4 regions of the Lacimicrobium alkaliphilum genome follow, and region 1 is predicted to be linked to each of the others. Evidence: predicted binding sites of a transcription regulator. Region 1 holds the regulator's gene; each other region holds the start of a gene.
The links. The regulator FliA, encoded in region 1, starts transcription of late flagellar genes. The targets are predictions, from matches to a motif close to CTAAAGNTNNNNNNNNNNNNGCCGATA.
Positions count from the first base shown of each region.

Region 2: a site for FliA is predicted at 3,363-3,389, ahead of AT746_RS12465 (DUF5610 domain-containing protein). Genes of this name have one in related genera too.
Region 3: a site for FliA is predicted at 2,521-2,547, ahead of AT746_RS05490 (flagellar protein MotY). Genes of this name have one in related genera too.
Region 4: a site for FliA is predicted at 1,854-1,880, ahead of flgM (flagellar biosynthesis anti-sigma factor FlgM). Genes of this name have one in related genera too.

Region 1 is NZ_CP013650.1:3,117,654-3,122,353, reverse strand. Features, by position in the region: gene flhF (flagellar biosynthesis protein FlhF) at 1-1,132, shown strand, start outside; gene AT746_RS14140 (MinD/ParA family protein) at 1,129-2,001, shown strand; gene AT746_RS14135 (RNA polymerase sigma factor FliA) at 1,998-2,723, shown strand; gene cheY (chemotaxis response regulator CheY) at 2,770-3,153, shown strand; gene AT746_RS14125 (protein phosphatase CheZ) at 3,190-3,930, shown strand; gene AT746_RS14120 (chemotaxis protein CheA) at 3,942-4,700, shown strand, end outside.
Region 2 is NZ_CP013650.1:2,749,277-2,753,976, reverse strand. Features, by position in the region: gene sthA (Si-specific NAD(P)(+) transhydrogenase) at 1-193, opposite strand, end outside; gene AT746_RS12480 (fatty acid desaturase) at 272-1,399, opposite strand; gene fabR (HTH-type transcriptional repressor FabR) at 1,558-2,175, shown strand; gene trmA (tRNA (uridine(54)-C5)-methyltransferase TrmA) at 2,181-3,281, opposite strand; gene AT746_RS12465 (DUF5610 domain-containing protein) at 3,417-4,700, shown strand.
Region 3 is NZ_CP013650.1:1,214,395-1,219,094, reverse strand. Features, by position in the region: partial or broken gene AT746_RS05505 (endonuclease III) at 1-164, shown strand, start outside; gene gloA (lactoylglutathione lyase) at 169-552, shown strand; gene glpQ (glycerophosphodiester phosphodiesterase) at 549-1,520, shown strand; gene AT746_RS05490 (flagellar protein MotY) at 1,568-2,431, opposite strand; gene rnt (ribonuclease T) at 2,606-3,268, shown strand; gene tsaA (tRNA (N6-threonylcarbamoyladenosine(37)-N6)-methyltransferase TrmO) at 3,255-3,989, shown strand; gene AT746_RS05475 (proline--tRNA ligase) at 4,096-4,700, shown strand, end outside.
Region 4 is NZ_CP013650.1:2,870,174-2,874,873, forward strand. Features, by position in the region: gene AT746_RS13060 (chemotaxis protein CheV) at 1-770, opposite strand, end outside; gene flgA (flagellar basal body P-ring formation chaperone FlgA) at 1,124-1,744, shown strand; gene flgM (flagellar biosynthesis anti-sigma factor FlgM) at 1,918-2,253, shown strand; gene flgN (flagellar export chaperone FlgN) at 2,258-2,677, shown strand; gene AT746_RS13080 (LPP20 family lipoprotein) at 2,781-3,239, opposite strand; gene AT746_RS13085 (flagellar assembly protein T N-terminal domain-containing protein) at 3,459-4,598, shown strand.

The DNA.
Region 1 (4,700 bases):
ACAGCAGCCCGCTTCGGCCAGAACGGCAAAAGCCCAGGCTACCCCCAGCCTCAGCGAAATTATCGGTGATTCCGGTCCCGACAGCCTGCGCGCGTTGCTGGAAAAGCAGAATAAACAGGCCGAGAGCGCTTCTGCGCAGGCTCAGCCGCAGAAAGTGGCGCAAGCCACAACCGTATCGCCAGCTGTTGCCCCCAAACAGCATGACGATAAGGGTATGGATGATATTCGTCAGGAGTTACAGTCACTACGCAATGTACTGGAATTTCAGGTATCCGGCCTGCTCAAACAGGAACGCCAGCAGTCCCGCCCCCTGCACAGCTATCTTATCGATCAGTTACAGCGCTTAGGCATCACATCATCGCTGGCCGAGCAGGTGGTGTCTTATGCGCCGCCTAATTGCGAACAACGGGATGCCTGGAAGTTTCTGCTTAAGTTGCTGATGAACAGACTGCATACCAGTAATAACGAAATTTTGACACAGGGTGGTGTGGTAGCACTGGTGGGGCCAACAGGCACCGGCAAAACCACCACCATAGCCAAACTGGCTGCGCAATACGCACGTCAGCACGGGCACCAGCAGGTGGCACTGATCACTACCGACAGCTATCGCATCGCCGCCTATGAGCAACTGGCCACTTACGGCAAAATAATTGGCTGTAATGTGAAAAAAGCCAGCAACGCCGAAGAGCTGTCTGATCTGCTCTATCAGTTCCGTAACAAGGGCCTGGTGCTCGTTGATACGGCCGGTTTCGGGCAAAGAGACGCCAGATTAATCAAACAGTTAGATACCTTGAGCGAGTCATCTTGTGCTAATATCAAACATTATCTGGTTTTGGCAGCCAATGCGCAGCATCAGGTAATGGAGCATACACTGAAGACTTACAGGCAGATTTCTTTACAGGGCTGTATTTTCACCAAACTGGATGAGTGTTACAGTCTCGGCGAAGCCATCAGTCTGGCGGTTGAGCATAAACTGCCCGTAGGATATCTGACCGATGGACAGAAAGTGCCGGAGGATATTAAGGTTGCTGACGGAAAATATCTGATTTCATGTGCAGCCCGGCTCTATAAGCAGTATGCTTCAGTACCCACGAGAACTCAGCAGGTTGCAAACTCAGCAGTATCATTATGATTGAGGATCAAGCGAGTAGCTTAAGACGAATGAACCAACCCAATTTAATTAAAGTTATCGCTGTGACAGGCGGCAAAGGTGGGGTAGGTAAAACCAATATCACCCTCAACACCGCCATCGCCATGGCCAGACAAGGCAAGCGGGTGATGGTTCTTGATGCCGACCTCGGGCTGGCCAATATCGACGTGATGTTGGGGCTGCGGGTGGAGAAAAACCTGTCCCACGTACTGTCCGGTGAATGTTTGCTTGAAGATGTGTTGGTAGAAGGGCCTGCGGGAATTAAAATCGCTCCGGCTACATCCGGCACTCAGTCGATGACAGAACTGACTCCCACCGAGCATGCCGGTTTGATCCGTGCCTTCAGCGAATTACAGAGTAAAATTGATGTACTGATTGTGGATACCGCCGCAGGTATCTCCGATATGGTGCTGAGTTTTTCACGGGCCGCCCAGGATATAATGGTGGTGGTGTGTGACGAACCGACTTCCCTGACCGATGCCTATGCCCTGATCAAAATCCTTAACCGGGACCACGGTGTGTTTCGCTTTAAAATAGTGGCGAATATGGTGCGTAATTTACGTGAAGGACAGGAACTCTTTGCTAAGCTGTCCAAGGTCACAAACCGATTTCTGGATGTGGCGCTTGAGCTGGTGGCAACGGTACCCTTCGATGAAAACATCCGCAAGGCGGTGCGTAAGCAAAAAGCCATTGTTGAAGTCTTCCCGGGCTCACCAGCCGCGATAGCCATAAACAATTTAGCCAAACAGGCGCTTAAATGGCCTGTTCCGGCGCAACCAGGCGGACATCTGGAGTTTTTCCTGGAGCAATTAGTTGATCAAGGGACTGAGGTGCAGAGAGATAAAGTGTGAATAATAAAGCCGCTGCCTATCAGCAACTTGATGATAAAAGTAAGCTTGTAGAACAACATGCTTCACTGGTTAAGCGCATTGCTCATCATTTGATGGCAAGACTCCCTGCAAGTGTTTTAGTTGACGATTTGATTCAGGCTGGCATGATTGGCTTGTTGGAAGCGTCGAGAAACTTTGACGGTTCCAAAGGTGCCAGTTTTGAAACCTTTGCCGGTATCCGTATCCGCGGCTCTATGCTGGATGAGATCCGCAAAGGTGACTGGACACCCAGGTCGGTGCACAAAAACAGCCGCGCCATTGCCGAAGCCATCTCGCAGGTGGAAAAAGACACTGGTCGTGACGCCAGAGACAATGAAGTGGCAGAGAAACTGCAGGTGAGCATGGAGGAATACCATCAGATGCTCAATGAAGTGAATGCCGGGCGCATGGTGGGTATCGAAGATTTGGGTATCACAGAAGATGTGATCACCACAGAGCAGAGTCGTGGCACCGATGCGCCTTATGACGATTTGTTACAGGGATCGTTTCAAAAAGCACTGGCCCATGCTATTACTACTTTGCCGGAACGGGAGGCCATCGTATTGTCGTTGTATTACGATGAAGAACTCAACCTGAGGGAAATTGGTGAAGTGCTGGAAGTAAGCGAATCGAGGATCAGCCAGATACACAGTCAGGCTATGCTCAGGCTGAAAACCAGGATGCAATCCTGGCGTGTTGCATGATTTTCAATAAGAATAACAGTTAGTTGAATCCTCACTGGAGGCAGTTTTGGATAAAAATATGAAAATTCTCGTTGTTGACGATTTTTCAACAATGAGACGTATAATCAAGAACTTACTTAAGGATCTTGGCTTCACCAATGTGCAGGAGGCCGATGACGGTAATACCGCCCTGCCCATGTTGCAGCAAGGGGATTTCGACTTTGTCATTACCGACTGGAACATGCCGGGGATGCAGGGGATTGACCTGCTCAGGGCCATCCGATCCGATGACAGCCTCAAACACCTGCCGGTGCTGATGGTGACCGCTGAAGCCAAGAAGGAGCAGATTGTTGCTGCCGCTCAGGCTGGCGTCAACGGCTACGTGGTTAAACCCTTTACCGCCGCTACGCTGAAGGAAAAGCTGGATAAGATTTTTGAGCGCCTTGGGTAATCCCGGGTGGATCCTGAACAAAGAGGGAACACCTGAATGACAGACAAAGCGCCGATTTCATTAGAAGATGCCCGCCGCCTGGTTGAACTGCTTGAAGCCGGAGACAACGAGGCCGCCGGTGAATTGCTCGACAGTGTTACTGAACATGATTCTGTGGAGCTGTTTGCGGAAGTGGGCAAACTGACCCGGCAACTGCATGATTCTCTGAACAATTTCCAGCTTGATGCGCGTATCGCCAATCTCGCTAATGAGGATATTCCTGACGCTCAGACCCGTCTCAATTATGTGATTGAGACCACCGAGGAAGCTGCCAACCGGACCATGGATGCGGTGGAAACCAGCATGCCCATCGCCGAGCAGCTGAATGCCAAGATTACCGGTATTCTGCCCGAGTGGAAAAAGCTGATGACCCGGCAAATAGAGCTGGGTGAGTTTAAAACCCTGTGCCATGATCTTGACCGCATTCTCGAAGACGCCAGTGTTGAATCGGCGAAGCTCAATGAGCTGCTCACGGAAGTGCTGATGGCCCAGGGCTACCAGGACCTTACCGGGCAGGTTATTCGCCGGGTCATCGAGCTGGTCAAAGAGGTCGAAGACAACCTGGTGCATATGCTGACCGTATTTGGTGAGCCGGAAGTTGATGAAAATTCTAATAAATCTGACAAAAAGTCCGATAAGGAAGTGGCTGAAGGACCGATAATTGATGCTGACAGTCGGGATGATGTGGTATCGGGTCAGGATGACGTAGATGATCTACTTTCAAGCTTAGGGTTTTAAGGAGCTGACGCATGTCGTTTGACGTTGACGAGGATATCCTGCAAGACTTTCTGGTGGAAGCCGGAGAGATCCTGGAGCAACTTCAGGAACAGCTTGTCGATCTGGAGAACAATCCCGAAGACGCCGACCTGCTGAACGCGATTTTTCGCGGCTTTCATACCGTCAAAGGTGGCGCCGGGTTCCTGTCGCTGACACCTCTGGTGGATGCCTGCCATGGTGCCGAGAATGTGTTCGACACCCTGCGCAATGGTCAACGGGAAGTATCCTCTGAGCTGATGGATGTGATCCTGCAGTCTCTGGACTGCATTAACGATATGTTTGCCAGCGTCAAGGCCCGTGAAGAACTCACGCCTGCGGCTCCCGAACTGCTCGAAGCCCTGCATAGATTAAGCAAACCCCAGTCAGAAGACGAAGCGCCGGTGGAAGTGCCGGTGGTGTCATCTGCTCCTGAGGCTGAGCCCGCGGCAGATAAAAGCGCCACGCAGGATGACACTGCTGATGCCTCCGCTGGCGGTGATATTGACGAAATTACCGAAGATGAATTTGATAAGCTGCTGGATGAGCTGCATGGCCCCGGTGCCGGCCCTTCGAAACAGGATGCCGGGACGTCAAAAGCCGAGACTGCCGCTGCGCCAAAACCGGCTCAGGCCGCCTCAGGTGATGATGACGATATCACCGATGATGAATTTGAAGCGCTGCTGGATCAACTCCATGGTGAGGGCAAATTTAAAGCCCCGGATGAGGATAATGTAAGCCAGACTGCGGGTAAT
Region 2 (4,700 bases), 370 kb from region 1:
TTGATGGAATCGTGCCCCAATGAGTACATCCGCCGCCAACTGAGTCATGCCGCTCAATGACTGCGACTCTTTTGCCTGCTTTGGCCAACTGCATCGCGGCACCTTCACCGCCAGGGCCGGTACCAATGATTACCGCGTCATATTGAAATGATTGTTTCTGGCCTGAGCCGTTACCTTTCGCTTTGCCTGGCATATTATCCCTCATTAAACATCTTTGCAGATGATAGCCTTGCTGAGTTTTGTGGCAAAGGCAAGAGGGATCTGAGCTGGCTTACGAATAATTTGTCTGTAGTTTGTGCATTTCTATCCAACGGCTTTTAGCCAGCACGAAGGCCTGTCTGAGCTCACGATATTTATAATCCAGATCCAGTTTCTCATATTGCTCGGCAACCTGGCGTTTCTTTATCTCCAGCAGACGTTTTTTGATGTCATAGTAGGCCGTCATTTTTTCTACCAGAAGTTCATATTCTTTTTGGACCCTTTGACTAAGAACGCTGGCATTGGGTAAATGGGCCACTTTACGCTGTACATTTTTGAGCTGCATTTCCACTCTGGCTTTTTCGATGCGTTGTTCGGGAACCTTTCGCAGGTTTGAGGATAACCCGATAAAGGACAGACCGCGAATTAACCATTTTGTAGGATCGAAATGCCACCAGCGGATGCCGTTGCGATAGTCATATTCAAAAATATGGTGAAAGTTGTGATAGCCCTCACCAAAGGTAAACAGTGCCAGCAAGCCGTTATCTCTGGCGCTGTTTTTATCTGTATAGGACTGCTTACCCCACATATGGGCAAGGGAGTTTATAAAGAAAGTAACATGGTGTACTACCGCCAGCCTTAATACTCCCGCCAGTAACAGCATCCCCCAGACATCTCCATTTAACCATCCCAGCATGACAGGCAGGCCAATGTTGGTAGCTAATGTCAGCACCAGGTAGTGCCGGTGTTGCCACATAACAACTTTATCTTTTTGCAGGTCACGGCAGTTATTGTAGTCCTGATAACGATTTGCCTGATACTCCCTCAGCATCCAGCCGATATGAGAAAACCAGAACCCTCTTCCTGCGGAATAGGGATCCCTGTCATTGTCGTCTACATGTTTATGGTGAACACGATGATCGGATGCCCAGTGCAGTATGCTGTTTTGCAGTGCCAGAGCGCCACCGAGGGCAAACAGCACTTTAATCAGAGGGTGGGCATCATACGCTTTGTGGGCCCACAGCCGATGATATCCAGCCGTGATCGACAGGCCCGAAAACCAGATCAGGATGATACAGGCAATAATTTCTGTACTATCGAATCCTTTTGTAATGGCTTCCAAAGGAACTAACAGCAGACAAATCAGCGAGGTGACAGAAAACAGTACAACATTGGTCAGAATCAGGGCAGGTTTTTGCATGTATTGAGTATAACTTAATTTGAGCGTACAACTGTGCGCTAGCGAACAAGTGTGCGCTAATTTATCCAGTTTGTGTGGCTGAGGCAAGCAAAGATCATACTATTTGGTGATACACTGACACACACTTTTGAATTCCTTAGACAAAAAGTTTACTCAGAATGAGACGTCAGCAACAGAAACTGAAAACCCGCAGGGCAATAATCGATGCGGCGTTTAACTTGCTCGATGAGCAACGGAGCCTCTCCAGCGTGAGTCTGCGGGAAATTGCACGGGCGGCAGGCATAGCACCTACTTCATTTTATCGTCATTTCAAAGACATAGATGAGTTAGGTCTGACATTAGTGGACGAAGCGGGTTTGGCGCTGCGCCAACTCATGCGACAGGCCAGGTCCAGAATCGATGCGGGGGGCGGTGTCATCACCACCTCTGTAAACACCTTTATGGAGTTTGTGGTAGCCAACAGCAATGAATTCAGATTGTTGCTAAGGGAACACTCAGGCACATCGCCGGCGTTCAGAGCCGCGGTATTAAGAGAAATTCAGCATTTTATTGAAGAGCTCAGCGACTATACTGCAAATCATACCGGTCTCAGTAGGAATCTGGCCAGTCTGCAGGCTGAGGCAATGGTGAAACTGGTGTTCAGCGCCGGAGCAGAGGTCATTGATGCCAGCTCTGCGCAGAGGGACGTCCAGGCTCAGCGGCTAATTCAGCAATTGCGCATTATTGCCAAAGGAGCGTCATTTTATGCTGGCAAAAGTCAGCATGCCCCGGAGTAAAGAAACTATTTCTTGCCCTGCAGAAAAACCCCACATTCTGTATGGTGGGTATAAGGAAACTGGTCGAACAGGGCAAATCGTTTAATCGAGTGGGTTTGAGTCAAAGATTGTAGATTATCAATCAGTGTTTCTGGATTACAGGAAATATAGACAATATTGTCGTACTGACTGACTAAATTACAGGTATCGGGATCCAGGCCGGCCCTGGGTGGATCAACCAGCACTGTCGTACAGTTAAAAGAATGAATATCCACATCTTGCAACCGCCTGAAAGTTCTCTCGCCGTTTAAAGCCTGAGTAAACTCTTCGCTGGACATGCGAATTACAGTAACATTATCAATCTGATTCAGTGTCAGATTATCGTTGGCGGCTGTTACTGATGTCTTTGATATTTCTGTGGCTAACACCCGGTTGAAGTTTTGCGCCAGTGGCAGCGTGAAATTGCCCAGACCACAATAAAGTTCAAGCAGATCCCCGTTGCATCCCTTCGTAACATCCAGTGCCCACTCAATCATTTTCTGATTCACATCGGCGTTAGGTTGGGTGAAGCTGTTTTCGATCTGCTTAAAATGTAGCTCTTTACCCTTTATGTTGAGGGTTTCAATAACGAAGTTTCGATCCAGGTGCCACTGCTGTTTTCTGGCTCTGCCGACAATATCAATGTGATACTTTTTCCTCAATTCGGCCAGAATTGGCGCGATACTTTGCTGCCACTGTTCATCAAGAGGGCGATGATAAATCAGGCTGACCAGAATCTGGTCGCTTAGCGTACTGAGATAATCGATCTGGTAGAGCTTACGTCGTGCGCAATCGTCAGACTTCAGCAGTGGTATAAGATCCTGCATCACAGCATTGATTAATGTGCTGGCGGGCGGGAAAGTATCGACACGATATTTTTCCTTAGTGTTTGGGTCAAACATAATATGGAAAAGATCATCATCCTGATGCCAGACCCTGAATTCGGCACGCATGCGATAATTAACAGGTGCAGAGGGAAAGACTTCCAGTTCCGGGCAGTCAAACCCGCTAAAGCGCACTTTTAATTGCCCCGCCTTTTCAGTTAGCAGGTTTTGATAGTCGCTACTGTCAATCTCTGTAGGTCGCATGCCGAAGTCCTCGTAAAATGGGCGGCAGATTCTAGCAAAAGGCCCGGGCAGATTGCCATCACTGCTTTTTATTCAAAAAGACTAATATTTGTACTGCAGGGGCCGATATAGTTACCGAGGTGGGAGGAATCTATCATGAACTTAGGTGAAATTAAGGCATTTATGAGTGACAGGGCTCAGCAGTCCGGGCGCTCCGACGTGCAAAATCAGTTACGTGAGGCCGGGTTACGTCAGGCTGCCAGTCAACCAGCCAGTGCCGTGACACTGTCTCAAAGTATGGCATCGGGTAAATTTGTCGGCATGGCCGTATTCAGTACAGCGCTGAATGAGAATTTAGTCTTAGAGGGAAAGCGTCCGAAGTTTGAGCGCCCCAAGGAAGAGGAAAAGCCGTTATTTGACTTTGAAGAGATTGCCAAGAATGTACTGAACTTTGTTGGCGGGGCCATAAAAAATGCTCAGGCAAAAGGCGCCGATGAAGACAAGTTGACAAGCATGTTTGATCAGGCACGCCAGGGTGTTCTCAAGGGCGTTAAAATGGCTGAAAAGGATCTTGGTGGCATGATGAATGAAGAAATTTCAACAGGAATAAAGAAAAGTCAGGACTTGATTGAAGATGGGTTGCAATCCCTGGAGCAGAAAATCTTCGGCCAGTCTCTGCAAAGTCAGTCAGTCACTGAATCTTTCAGTTATACGAGAGAAGATAACAGTGAATTGAGTATCACCACAAAAGATGGGGACGAAGTGACTATTCGTTTTGAGGATAGTACTCAGTTTGCTTTTCATCAAAGCCTGATGACTTCCGGCCAATCTTCTGAGAATCAGGCCGGGGCCGAAGGTGAACAGCAAAGCACGGACAACAATTTCAGCTTTACTGCCAGCCAGAGTTATCAGTTTTATCAGGCCAATGCCTTTAGTTTCTCGGTACGAGGTGAGCTTGACGAGTCGGAGCTAAGTGCCATCGGTGAACTGGTGGGCGATGCCGCTGATGTGGCTGATGAGTTTTACAATGGCAATGTTGAAGAGGCTTTTAATCAGGCTCTTAAGCTGGGCTTTGATGATTCGGAGCTTACCAGCTATGCATTACAATTGAGCAGAAATGAGCAAACCAAAGTGATCCAGACCTATGAATCTGTCTCTCATAATGATGATATGAGCCGCGGTCAGGAGGGGCTGGGGCCGATAAAAACGGTGTCTCATTACCTTGAGCGGATGCTGAATATGGCAGATAAGGCGCAGCAAAACCTGCCAGACAGAGAAAGCTACGAGAATCTGATTAATGGATTGGTGAATAAAATGCCGGATGTACAAACACCGGATTTGCTGGAAGCGATTAATCGTTTTCACTCATTCAACAATAAATTGATGAGTAATTTACCTCAGTCAGTGCTGTCTCAACCACAAAGTACCACTGAAGTTTAA
Region 3 (4,700 bases), 1.9 Mb from region 1:
AGGTGGAGCAGAAACTGCTCAAAGTGGTACCCAAAGAATTTAAAGTGGATGTGCATCACTGGCTGATCCTGCATGGACGCTATATCTGTGTGGCCAGAAAGCCGCGCTGTGGCGCCTGCCTGATCGAAGATTTATGTGAGTTTAAAGACAAAACGGAGGATTAGCGTCATGCGCTTATTACATACCATGCTCAGAGTCGGCGACTTACAGCGCTCCATCGATTTTTATACCGGATTGCTGGGAATGAAACTGCTGCGCCAGTCTGATAATCCGCAATATCGCTATACCCTCGCTTTCGTCGGATATGGTGAGGAAACGGATCACACTGTATTAGAGCTGACGTACAACTGGGACCAGCACAGCTATGAAATGGGTGAGGCTTTCGGGCATATCGCCATAGGCTGTGAAGATATTTACAGCCTGTGTAAAACCCTCAATGCCAAAGGGGCTGATGTCTATCGGGAGCCTGGGCCGGTCAAAGGTGGCAGCACCGAAATTGCCTTTGTCCGTGACCCCGATGGTTATGCCATAGAGCTGATCCAGCGGCAGTGAAACACGCACAGCTCCAAATCTGGCTGGGCTCGCTGGTACTCGCCTTTTTCAGTGTCACTGCCATAGCCACACCCCTCATCATTGCCCACCGAGGCGCCTCCGGCTACCTGCCGGAACACACGCTTGAGGCTGCCATACTTGCTTATGCTCAGGGTGCCGATTATATCGAGCAGGATCTGGTACTGAGTAAAGACGCGGTGCCGGTTGTATTGCATGATATCCATCTGGATACCGTTACCGATGTGGCTGAGCACTATCCCGACCGAGCCAGAGAGGATGGCCGCTTTTATGTCATAGATTTCACTCTGGCCGAGCTGAAAACCCTTTGGGTTAATGAACGCCGGGATCCTGAGGGCCACCAGGTGTACCCGACACGGTATCGGGGCAACGGCCACTTTCGTATTGCCACTTTCACCGAACAGCTGGAGCTGATTCAGGAACTTAACCGCACCACAAACAAGCAGGTGGGTTTGTATCCGGAAATCAAGGCGCCAGCCTTTCACCGCCAGGAAGGTCAGGATATCAGCCAGATAGTGATGAGCCTGTTACGTGAGCATGATCTGGACCGCAGCGATGCCAGAATCTTTTTACAGTGCTTTGATTTTGATGAAATAAAGCGTCTGCGCACTGAACTTAATGCCAGGCTGCCAATTATTCAGCTGATCGGTGAAAACGCCTGGCGGGAGAGCACTACTGATTATGCTTATCTGCAAAGCTCAGAAGGATTGGCTGAGGTGGCCCGCTATGCCCAGGGAATCGGCCCATGGCTGCCTCAGCTGATAGATATTAACAGTGGAAAACCATTGTCGCTGGTTAAACAGGCCAGAGCCGCCGGACTGGTGATTCATCCTTATACCCTCAGAGTTGATGACTTGCACGGCGAGATGAGCTGGTCCCAATGGCTTAAGGTACTAAAGGATCTGCAGATAGACGGGATTTTTACCGACTTCCCTGACCGCATACGCTGATCGCCAGCCTTCAAAGCACAGCAATAAACGGACGAACAGACTCTGGATTAAAGTCTGTCCATCCGGATCACAACCCGCCGGTTTTTGGCCCGCGACAGCTCATTCGTGTTCGGGGCAATATGGCGCCGCTCACCATGTCCGGTCACTTCGATTCTGCCCTCCGGCACGCCCATTCCGGTAAAGTAATTTTTAACTTTTTCTGCCCGGCGGACAGAGAGCTGCTCATTGTGCCAGCTACCGCCATAGCTGTCGGTATAGGCATCCAACAGCACCAGTTCAAGCTCAGGATCTTCTTTGAGATACTCACCGATCATGTTCAGTTTTTTCTTTGACTGACGGGTAAATTCATCGGAATTTTTTTCATAGGTCAATACCGAGTATGCAATATCCTCAAAGCTGAAGGGCAACAAATTGGCAACGCATTGGGAAAAGGCATAATACTGACGGACAAAATTACTGGCATTAAGCCCCACCGCCACTTTGTCATAGGGATTGTGCCAGTCCTGATAGTAAATGGTAGGCCAGTATCCTTTCTCCAGCTCCGATAAAATAGTCCAGGCCGCCTGTTCCGGCAAATCGCCATTAAACTGTTTGCGAATGGACATATCGGCAATTTCTTTTTGCATCGCACCGGGCATCCACGAGGGCGGAATGGAATAGACCGCGGCCACGCCATACTGCTTGGGCAGCCTCTGCATGGCCAGCTCAAACTCCAGATTCAGTTCCTTACTGGCCTGGCTGGTGAACAGGGCATCACCATACCCTGGTATAGTGTGGCTCAGGGTACATTGCAGGCGGGATTGATTGAGTAATTGCCATTGCGAATCCTCCACTTTGGCCGCATAGTGCCGGATACTGGCAGAGGCGGGCAATACCAATATTGCCATCAGCGCCACAATACACTTTTTCATGCTTTATCCTGTTATCTGCAGACGAACCCGGCCTGTGATGACCCACAGACCTGATTATACTCATTACACTATAGTCAATATACTCATCTTATCGGCAACAGGGACCGTCACTTGATGGCAAAATTGCCCCGGAATTGGCATAATGCCGCGCCCCCAAGTTGCAAAAAGGTCACAATGACAGCGCCAACACCACAACTCAAGCAAAGATTCAGAGGCTATTTTCCGGTGGTTATTGATGTGGAAACCGCTGGCTTTAATCATCAAACCGACGCCCTGCTGGAGATAGCCGCCGTAACACTGAAGATGGATGAACAGGGGCTGTTACACAAAGATCAGACTTTTCATCACCATATTCAGCCTTTTGCCGGCGCCAATCTGGAAAAAGCGGCACTGGAGTTTAATGGTATCGACCCATATTGCGCTTTGCGCGGCGCCATTGACGAGAGTGACGCGATGAAAGATTTGTGCAAGCAGATCCGCAAGCAGCAAAAACAGGCGGACTGCCAGCGCTCGGTGATCGTGGCCCATAATGCCGCCTTTGATCAGAATTTTGTCAATGCTGCCATTGAGCGCTGTGGGATCAAACGCACCCCATTTCATCCATTCGTCTCCTTTGATACCACCAGCCTTGCGGCCCTGGCATTCGGTCAGACCGTACTGGTGAAAGCCTGTCAGGCGGCCGGAGTCTCCTTTGATCAGAATGAGGCCCACTCGGCCTTATATGACGCCTCGAAAACCGCCGATCTGTTCTGCACTATCATCAATCGCTGGCACCACCTGGGGGGCTGGCCGCTCTGTGAACAGGAACCGCAGGGACAGGCGAATGACAACAACTGAGCCGGCACCCATATCTCTGCAACCATTGGGGATTATCCACACTCCTTACAAGCAAAAGTTCGCCATCCCCCGCCAGCCCGGTCTGGTCAGTGAGGCCATAGGTGAAATCCGTTTTTTTTCACCTTTTAATGACATCAATTGTTTCCGCGGTATTGAGCAGTTTTCTCATCTGTGGCTGCTGTTCCGCTTTCATCAGGTTCAGGAGCGCGGCTGGAAACCGACAGTCCGCCCGCCAAGACTGGGAGGCAATCAGCGTGTTGGCGTCTTTGCCAGTCGCAGTACCCACAGACCCAACGGGCTGGGTTTATCCGTGGTGGAATTTGTCAGTCTGAAGACAGATAAGGGTCAGGTGAGCCTGCAGGTCAGAGGCATGGATCTGCTCGATGGCACCCCCATTGTCGACATCAAACCATATCTGCCTTATGCCGATGCGCATCCCGGGGCCGCCGGTGGTTTTGCCAGTCAAGCCCCGCAGCCTGTACCGGTAAGGTTCTCAGCAGATGCTATGATCCAGCTTGAGCAACTGAGCCCGGAACCGGACAAAATGCAGCGCCTGATCCAGGCTGTACTGGCCCAGGACCCCCGCCCTGCCTACAAATCCAGCCAATCCCGGCCACAATCTTTTGCCATACGTCTGGATAATCTGAATATTCACTGGCAAAGTGAGCAGAATCGCATCGAAGTGGTGGGCATTGAGAACATTTGTGCCGAAAAAGCATAAAAATCTGCTGACTACACTTCTGCCCTGACGGGGGGGCTGTTAGAATGGCGCCCGATTTTTGGTCAAGGTACCCTCAGAATCAGGTGCCTACTATTGAGTGATGCCTATGCGAAGCAGTCAGTATTTACTATCAACCAAGAAAGAAACGCCTGCCAGCGCGGAAATCATCAGTCATCAGCTGATGATTCGTGCCGGTATGATCCGCAAACTGGCTTCCGGTATGTATACCTGGCTTCCAACCGGACTCAGGGTGCTGAACAAGGTCACCAATATTGTGCGCGAAGAAATGGTCAGAGCGGGCGCGCTGGAAATCTTAATGCCCATGGTGCAACCTGCCGATCTGTGGCAGGAGTCCGGACGCTGGGATGAGTATGGCCCGGAATTACTGCGGCTGAATGACAGACATAAGCGTGACTTTGTATTAGGCCCCACTCATGAAGAAGTCATCACTAACCTGGTCAAGCGTGAAGTCAGCAGTTACAAGCAACTGCCACTGAATCTGTTTCAGATCCAGACTAAATTCCGTGATGAAGTGCGCCCCCGTTTCGGTGTGATGCGCAGCCGCGAGTTTATCATGAAGGATGCTTATTCTTTTCACCTGACTCAGGAGTCCCTGGAACAATCTTATCAGCAGATGTTCCGTGCCTACTGCAACATTTTTGAGCGCATTGGCCTGAGTTATCGCCCGGTTATCGCCGACAACGGCTCGAT
Region 4 (4,700 bases), 250 kb from region 1:
GGATTATTCTTTATTTCTGCAGTAAGGGTATAGCCATCCATCTCCGGCATTTCAATATCCGAAACCAGCACGCCGACCTTGTCGGTGACATCACCGGTTTCCTCTGCAAGCGCGAGCAATCCCCGCAGGGCCTCAGCGCCGTTCTTGGCAGCCTCGATTTTAAGCCCCAGACTGGTCAGCGCCTTGATCACCTGCTTTCTGGCTACGGACGAGTCATCGGCAATGTAGATGATCTTGTCTTTGACCGAAGAAATATCCAGCCCTTCGGTCACTGAGGCGCTGACATCGGTTCCCAGAGGCGTGATCTCATTGAGGATCTTTTCTACATCGAGTATCTCGACCAGCTCGTTATCAATCTCGGTAACAGCCGTCAGATAACTTGCTCTGCCCGTACCTTTTGGTGGGGGCAAAATGGAATCCCAGTTGATATTGATAATACGTTCCACGGAGCCGACCAGAAAACCCTGCACCGACCTGTTGTATTCGGCAATGATAATAAAGCGCTTGGTAACGTCATCAATTTTTCTGCCACCTGTGGCCATGCTGAGGTCAATGACTGATATGGTCTGGCCTCTGATGTGTGCCACACCGCGCACAAAAGGGTTGAGCCTTGGCATGGACGTCAGGGGGGGGCATTGCAATACTTCGCGCACTTTAAAAACATTAATGCCGAAGCGCTGATTACCCTGCAATTTGAATAACAGCAGTTCAAGCCGGTTCTGTCCGACCAACTGTGTACGTTGATTAACTGAATCCAGGATTCCAGCCATATATCACCCCAAAGCTGTATCAGTTTAGGCACAGAAATTGCCCTAACTAACAATATTAGCTTGCATCGACGGTAAATTGACACCCGATACAAGTCAGATTAAACCGGTTGCAGTGCTGAGCACTGATCCCGGCATATATAAACCTATTCGTTGTTATCGTGAAAACCAGCGCTAACATGAATCTTGTATATATCAGATAAGGCTTATGTCTTTACCATGTTACAAGATTTTGTCCTTAAGCATAGACAAACTGACACAAAGTGAATATGAAAAGTTTTGCTAGCACTCTGAGAATACTGACATTTTTTACCCTCGCTGCAGGTTCGTCGTGTTTAGCACAAGAGCAGAGCACGGTGCACGAACGCATCCGGATGGTCGCTGAAGACTTTGTCAAGACAAGGATCTCGGCAGGTGATGACCAGAATATCAGCACAGAGGTCAAGGCAGTTGCGGTAGATCAACGCATTCGGATAGCACCTTGCGAAACACCTTTCGAGGCCAGCGCCAGTGATAATAGCCTGACTCAGCGCAATGTAACGGTGCGGGTTTCCTGTCCCAGTTCGAACTGGTTTTTATATGTAATGGTGAACGTACAGCAAATGCAAAAAGTCGTCGTTGCGAAGCAGGCTGTGTCACCGGGTGAACTCTTATCTGAGAATCAACTGGAAGTGGTGAACCTGGACGTCAATCAACTGCGGGGCAGTACCTATTCGACTATCGGCAGCCTGGCCGGAGCACGCAGCAAACGCCGCTTAAGAGCCGGACAGCCGATCGAACCGTCATTGCTCTGTTATGTCTGCAAAGGCGACAGTGTGGTTATTACAGCCAATGTGAGCGGGCTGCAGATTAAAGCCTCAGGAGTGGCCGAGGAAGACGGCAATATCGGTGACACCATACGCATAGAAAATACCGCCAGCCGCCGTCAGATTGACGCCACTGTTATCAGTGCTTCGGAAGTGGCTGTAGGTATTTAAAGACCTGATACGACTGGCCGATACACTATGACAAGACATCGGATTCAGGCAAAGAGTGAGTATTGGTAAAATATTTGCTAGCATAACTGCAAATATTGATGAAAGATTGCTAAAGATATCTCAGAGCCTGCCGATAATTAAAGCAGAGGTAAATTAGGTAGTGGAATTTGACCATGTCAGTTAACAACATTAACAGCAATAACGGCAACCTGAGTAAGACTCAGGTAGACAGCCAAAAGCTGAATCAACAGGCGCAGAATCAGACGTCGACTCAGGCAGATAGTGCCCGTAGTCAGGCTGCGGCTCCGAGACAGGATTCGGTATCGCTAACCCAATCTGCTCAGCAGTTAGCGCAGATGCAGAAGAAAAGCAGTGATGCTCCTGTTAACCAGGAGAAAGTTGAGCGCCTGAAAAAAGCCATTCAATCTGGCGAGTATCAGGTCAATCCTGAAGTGCTGGCAGGCAAAATTGCCAAACTTGAGGCTGAACTGTTCGGGGTAAAGTCCTGAGTATATGAGCCAAATTATCGAGGCAATGACGCATCAGCAGGAACTGCTCGGCAAGCTGCAGTTGTTACTGGATAGCGAATTACAGCTTATCAGTTCCAGAGATGCGGAAGCCCTGATTAATCTGGTCAACGAAAAACAAACCCTGCTGGATGAAATTCAGCAGCAGGATCAGAAAATCGCCAGCCTCTATTCCACTGTCTCCCCCGAAGATGCTGCGTTCGTTGCAGCTAAAGAAAAAATTCAGCACCAGGTAGAAGACTGCCAGTATCGTACCCAAATTAACGCCACCGCGGTCGAGCAAGGACAGCTGAGGCTTGAGCATTTGCGCAGTCTGATTATGGAAGTGCGGGCCAAAGAAAGCCTGACCTATGACAAAGCGGGCAAGAAAAAAGCCGGTCCCAAAGGCGGCGGCGTTAAAGCCTAGTTTCCAGTTTTAAAAAAATCATCCCACTTCCCTGCCAGAAAAGTCTTGTTTAAGCTGGTTTGTCTTTTTATCTGAAAACTGCAAACTGATGGCTGACGGCTTGTCAGTAATATTTAACATCCTTGATCCGTCTTGGCTTAGCCACTGACAGATAAATGTCGTAAACCTTCTGCATATCCAGTTCAAGTTCAGTGGCATAGGTGTTCTCACCTACCGCATAGGTTCTGACCACTTTGGCTCCCCTGATCACGCCCTGTACCGACGATTGCAACTGTTCGTTTTCCAGCAGCATATTAGACAGTGACTGATCCGCATTAACCTTGTGGCCATACACCTGTTCGGCCAGCTCACGATAAGCATCCAGTTTTGACGCCTTGACCGCCTGCAACATTTTCAGAGATGCTGAACTGCCAGACTGCTCATCAATAGGGGCATAACCTACAGCCGTCAGAACCGGATAGTTTTCGGGCTCAACATATTCCCATTCAACATGCTTGTCATACAACAAAGAACAACCGCTGAGCGTAAATGCCGCCACAATCAACGAATAGAATATTTTCATCTGTCACCTCAGAAATAAGAACGGCTACAGGTCAACAAACCAACTGAACAAAAAGCCACCAACACTCTGGTCAGACTCTGGCGTTGGTTCTCTGCCATCAGACTGAATTAAGCAAGTTATATACCTTTTTTGTGCCATCTGAGCCCATCGTCAATAAACCCGCTAAAAAACGGTATATTTTGTGCAAGACCATGACAGGGAAAATCTGAGGTTATGCCAGTGAACAAATTGCTTCTATTATTATCCGTTGCTTTATGCAGCTTGCAGGCCAAGGCCATCTGGTTTGAAGCCAGTGGTCAGGCCGTGGTTCATAACGGTGATAAACACCACGCCAGAAAAATGGCGACCCAGGAAGCCATTAAGCAGGCGCTGATGTTTGCCGGGGCCAGAGTCAACAGTGTGCAATACCTTGCCGACGGATTATTGCAGAATGACCGGCTGGAAGTCAGAGCCGGCGGCGAAGTCAATAAAGTGGAATTAATCCACGAGGACTATCAGGGCGATATCGTCACCGTCTCCATCCGTGCCGACATCTTCCCCCAGGACACGCAATGCCAGGCGTCTGATTATCAGAAGAGCGTGGTGACCACCTGGTTTCCTTTGAGACATAAGCAACAGGCCAGTCTGGGACAGCTGTATAATATTGGCAAAGACCTTCCACGCCAGCTGCATAAGTCGTTTTCTGCCGCCAGCCAACATGCCAACATCCATTCTGTTGAAGGTTTCTACGTAACACCGGGAAATGATCTGAGCCGGCAGGCCACTGCTCTTGCCCGTAAAGCAGGTGGGCAGTTTGTACTGCTGGCTGAAATTACTGATCTCAGTGACGAGCAGACCTCGCCCTCGAGACTGGCATTCTGGAAAGACAGACAGATTAACCGTAACTTTGCTCTGGATGTGCATCTGATAAACGGCATGACCGGAGAAGTGCTGATTTCCCAACCCTTTCGCACCAGCGCAAGCTGGCCTTTTGATCCGCACAAAAGTGTCGACACCGCCAGCAACACCTTCTGGCAATCCAGTTATGGCATGGCCATCAGACAGCAATTAGACGACCTGGCACAACGTATCGATGATGAGATTGCCTGTTTGCCAGCTCATGGCCGGGTGCTGCAAAGCAGCCATCAGCAATTGTCTGTTGATATAGGTAAAGAGCACGGTGTCAATATGGGAGACAGACTGAAAGTGTTCAAACTGAATCAGTTTTACGATCCCATGGGCAATAGTCACTATCAATACCAGGTACACCCTGTGGAGGTTCAGGTAACCCGTCTCTCGCTGAGCTCTTCAGTGGTCGAGTCAGTCAACGGCGTGCCGTTGGCAAACATTCAGCCTAACGATTTTGTATCACGGCGCTGAAGCACTTTGTTCAGCAGAGGTATGCAGGCGATTATTTATCCAGTCGTGTGCTGCAGGACTTTAAATTATGGGGGCCTTGGGTAATAATGCCCGCCCGTCGGC